2 regions of the Exiguobacterium sp. s145 genome follow, and region 1 is predicted to be linked to the other one. Evidence: riboswitches for the same ligand, from Rfam matches in the RefSeq annotation. Region 1 holds a riboswitch; the other holds the start of a gene.
What was found. Region 1 has a riboswitch for S-adenosylmethionine ahead of KNQ07_RS10395 (Na+/H+ antiporter NhaC family protein). Riboswitches for the same ligand answer to the same signal wherever they lie in the genome.

Region 1 (2,408 bases):
GTGAAAAGGTTCAAATCGGAATAATTACGTTTTAATATTTTTTTGGAGGGTTTATTCATATGAAAAAATTACTTTCAGCTTTCACGGTCGCCTTTGCAGGAGCTGCTTTTCTTGCTGCCTGCGGTTCTTCCGAATCCACTCAGGATGCGGCCGACCAAAATCTCCGTGTGTATACATCGACATTCGCTACCGCGGCAATCGCCAAGGAAATTGGCGGAACCGATATCGACGTCAAGATGATTGTTCCACCCGGTGCCGATCCGCACTCGTACGAGCCGACGTCTAAACAACTGACAGAAATCGCACAAGGCGATCTGTTCCTCTTAACCGGTACGACGCTTGAACCGTACTCCAAAAAAATCAAAGCCAGTCTTAAAGGCAACGATGTTCGTTTCGTCGAGACGAGTAAAGGAATCGACTTACTCGAAGCAAACGCCACGCTTCATGAACATGAAGGACACACCGACGAACATGCGGCAGAAGAACATGATCACGGCAAATTTGATCCGCATGTCTGGCTCGATCCGAACAATGCCAAAGTGATGGCTCAATCAATTACGACGGCACTCGCTAAAGAAGTACCTGCTAAAAAAGCAACGTTTGAGAAAAATCTCACCGCTTTTAATAGCAAGGCCAATAAGCTTGATCAAAACTTGCAACAGGCTGTTGATGAAGGATCCAAAAAAGAATTGCTCGTCACCCATGCCGCTTACGGATATTTAGCAGAACGCTACGGATTCTCGCAATTGCCGATTGCCGGTATCTCTCCGTCGGACGAGCCTTCGCAAAAACAACTGGCGGCGATCGTCAAGGAAGCCCAACTTCACGACTTGAAGTATATCGCTTTCGAAGAGACGGTTTCACCGAAAGTTGCCCGTGTCATTCAACAGGAAATCGGAGCGGAGGCCATTACGATCCACAACCTCGAGTCCGTCACGAAAGCACAGCAGAAGGCATCGTATTTTGAGTTGATGAATGAAAATGTCGCGACTCTCAAACAAGCACTTCAGTGAAGTAGTGTTGACATGCAGTAAAAGATGCGTTACGGTAGAAAACGTATTTCAGACAATTAAATGACTTCTTTTTATCGCGAGAGACGGAGGGACTGGCCCGATGATGTTTCGGCAGCGGACGATTAAATCGTACTGTGCCAAATCCAGCAAGCTGCGGCTTGAGAGATAAGAAGAGCGTCTTTTTCAGTAAAGACCTCCTTCTTTCTTGCGAAGGAGTCTTTTTTTGTACTTGTAGAAAAGGAGTGGTTTGATGAACGAAACGATTACACCGAATAAATGGGCACTTCTACCGTTACTTGTCTTTTTAGTTCTTTTTATCGGTGCCGGTATTTTTTACGATGACTTTTACAAGTTTCCGATTCTGATTGCGGCTTTGATTGCCTTGATTTTTGCGGCGGTCACAACAAAAGGCGGTATTAATCAGACCGTGGAACGGATTGCAGCAGGTGCAGGAAATCCGGACATCATGATTATGGTCTTTATCTTCTTGCTTGCCGGTGCCTTTTCCGGAACGGCCGATGCAATCGGCGCGATCGAAGCAACCGTCAATGCGTCATTAACATTTTTACCTCCGTCCCTCCTGATGAGCGGACTGTTCATCATCGCCGCCTTCATCTCGATGGCGATGGGGACTTCCACCGGTACGATTGCGGCACTCGCTCCGATTGCCCTTGGAATCCATGAAGCAACCGGTGTCAATGTTGCGATTGCGGCCGCCGCTGTCGTTGGTGGCGCAATGTTCGGCGACAACTTATCGTTCATTTCCGATACGACGATTGCAGCCGTCCGGACACAAAAAACCAACATGCGTGATAAATTCCGAACCAATTTCCTGATTGTTTTGCCGGCAGCTATTCTGACTATCATCATCCTGGCATTTGTCTCAAGCACAGGAAATGTCGTCGAAGCGAAGGCGTTTGAGTTTTATAAACTGATTCCGTATCTGTCCGTCATCATCCTCGCCTTGTTTGGCGTCAACGTCATTCTTGTTTTGATTGGTGGAACCGTTTTAACAGGTATCATCGGGATGATTGACGGCAGCTTCGGCTTAAGCGGTTTTGTCCTATCCATGTCTGACGGCCTGATGGGAATGGCGGAAATCTCGATTTTGACATTACTGATGGGTGGTCTCGTCAGTCTGATCACCTTTAACGGTGGGATTGCTTACCTGAAAGAAACGCTGACGCAAAAAATCTCTCAACGTCGCGGCGCGGAATTCAGCATGGCAGCACTCGTCAGTGCGACGAACCTCGCAACAGCGAACAATACGATTTCGATTCTTGTCGCCGGTCCACTGGCAGCAGAAATCGCCGATACGTATGACATCGACCGAAAAAAGTCAGCCAGTATTCTTGATATCTTCTCTTGCGGCATCCAAGGTATCATTCCCTACGG
Region 2 (2,408 bases), on a different contig from region 1:
TTTACCCTTTTCTAGAAATTTCAGTCGTATCCCTGCAAAGTTCAGGAGAAACAAAAAAAGTTCAGAAACACCCTTTAGAAGGATGTTTCTGAACAATGAATTATGCGAAACGTTTTGCCTGCTCTTCAAGAGTAGCGGCTTTATCTGTCTGCTCCCATGGTAACTCGATGTCTGTACGACCGAAGTGACCATAAGCTGCTGTCTGACGATAGATCGGACGACGGAGATCAAGCATGTTGATGATTCCAGCCGGACGAAGATCGAAGTTTTCAGCAACCAGTTCAACCAGTTGTGCTTCAGGAAGTTTTCCTGTACCGAATGTATCCACCGCGATTGATACCGGATGTGCGACACCGATTGCGTACGCGAGTTGAACTTCCGCTTTGTCTGCAAGACCTGCAGCTACGAGGTTCTTCGCGACGTAACGCGCTGCGTAAGCAGCTGAACGGTCGACTTTCGTTGGATCTTTACCAGAGAAAGCTCCACCGCCGTGACGTGCATATCCGCCATACGTATCAACGATGATTTTACGGCCTGTTAATCCAGCATCACCTTGTGGTCCGCCGATGACGAAACGACCAGTTGGGTTGATGAAGAATTTTGTATCGGCATCGATGTACTCAGTCGGAATGACCGGTGCGATGACATGTTCTTTCAGATCAGCTTGGATTTGCTCAAGCGTCACTTCTTCTGCATGTTGTGTTGAGATGACGATTGTATCAACGCGAACAGGTTCATTGTTCTCATTGTATTCAACCGTGACTTGCGTCTTACCATCCGGACGGAGGTAATCGAGTTGTCCGTTTTTACGAACTTCTGCAAGACGACGAGCCAGTTTGTGTGAAAGTGAGATCGGAAGTGGCATGAGTTCAGGTGTTTCTTTCGTTGCATAACCGAACATCAGACCTTGGTCTCCTGCTCCGATTGCATCGATTTCTTCATCTGACATGTTTCCTTCGCGTGCTTCAAGCGCTTGGTCAACACCGAGAGCGATGTCTGCTGACTGCTCATCGATTGATGTCAATACAGCACAAGTGTCTGCATCGAAACCGTATTTAGCGCGTGTATAGCCAATTTCGCGAATCGTTTCACGAACGACTTTCGGGATATCCACGTAAGTTGATGTCGTGATTTCTCCTGCTACTAATACGAGTCCTGTCGTGACAGAAGTTTCTGCCGCAACACGTGCGTTTGGATCGGCTGCAAGAATTGCATCCAAAATTGAATCCGAAATCTGGTCACAGATTTTATCCGGGTGACCTTCTGTTACTGATTCCGACGTAAACAGTCGGCGATTAAGGTTTGTCATGTTTGACCCTCCCAAAAAAGAATTTGACGGTGTACTCATTTCCCCTAGTTGAGTGGGACGGTAAAATGAAAAAAACCTTTCCATGTCCAAAAATGGTCAGGGAAAGGTTGTGCGTTCTTCCTTTACCCTCTTATCGTTCGAAGTGTTTACTTCGCTTCAGGAGAGCACCTTTTCCTACATTAATGATGAAATTAATATAAGACGGTTGCCGGGTTTCTTCGGGCCTTGTTCCCTCCACCTGCTCAGAATAAGAGTATCCGTTACGAATTACATGATATAAACTTGTGCTCACTCTGTCAAGCAACGTTTTAATTTCTAGTCGAAAAATTTCGGGAGAGATGTTAAACTGTTAATGCTGAAAGCGTTTCCAGATAAATAGAAATCAGCGCATGAAAATGATTGCTCTATCATTAGTATGTCATATATAATAAATGTGTCATACTAATAGTAGAGCCAAAACCAACGTAGGGGAAAGGTGGGGTCAGGATGCCGATGACGGTCCTGAATATCGAAGAACTACTCAAGAAGGAGCATGTGTTCAAACAACTGTCTGTTGCTGAACTAGTCGAACATGCAATTCGCAACAAAGAAGGAGTTCTTGCAGAAAATGGTGCTTTGTCTGTAGAAACGGGGAAATTTACAGGTCGTTCACCGAAAGACAAGTTCATCGTCCGTGATGACTCATGTGAGATGCATATCGATTGGGGTCATGTCAATCAACCGATGGAGTCGGACAAATTCGAGCAACTGTTACAAAAAGTTCTTCGTTATATGAACGAAGCAGATCAACTCTACTACACAGAAGCTGCTGCTGGTGCCGATACGCATTTCACCCTTCCAGTGCGCGTCGTAACCGAATATGCTTGGCATAATTTGTTTGCGAAACAGCTGTTTTTACGTGAATATCCTACGGTTGCAGCCTTTGAACCGTTTACGGTCGTCTACGCACCACATTTTAAAGCGGATCCGGCGGTTGACGGCACAAACTCCGAGACCTTCATCGCGATGTCATTCGAACACCGGATCGTCTTGATTGGCGGAACGGAGTATGCCGGAGAAATCAAAAAATCAATTTTCTCTGTCATGAACTATCTTTTAC

Region 2: another riboswitch for S-adenosylmethionine. It lies ahead of metK (methionine adenosyltransferase); the one in region 1 lies ahead of KNQ07_RS10395 (Na+/H+ antiporter NhaC family protein).

What each region holds. Positions count from the first base shown of each region.
Region 1 covers NZ_JACSMV010000012.1:68,796-71,203, reverse strand. The annotation lists gene KNQ07_RS10400 (metal ABC transporter solute-binding protein, Zn/Mn family) at 60-1,013, shown strand; SAM riboswitch class I at 1,082-1,185, shown strand; gene KNQ07_RS10395 (Na+/H+ antiporter NhaC family protein) at 1,264-2,408, shown strand, end outside.
Region 2 covers NZ_JACSMV010000009.1:1,443-3,850, forward strand. The annotation lists gene metK (methionine adenosyltransferase) at 101-1,309, opposite strand; SAM riboswitch class I at 1,437-1,563, opposite strand; gene pckA (phosphoenolpyruvate carboxykinase (ATP)) at 1,796-2,408, shown strand, end outside.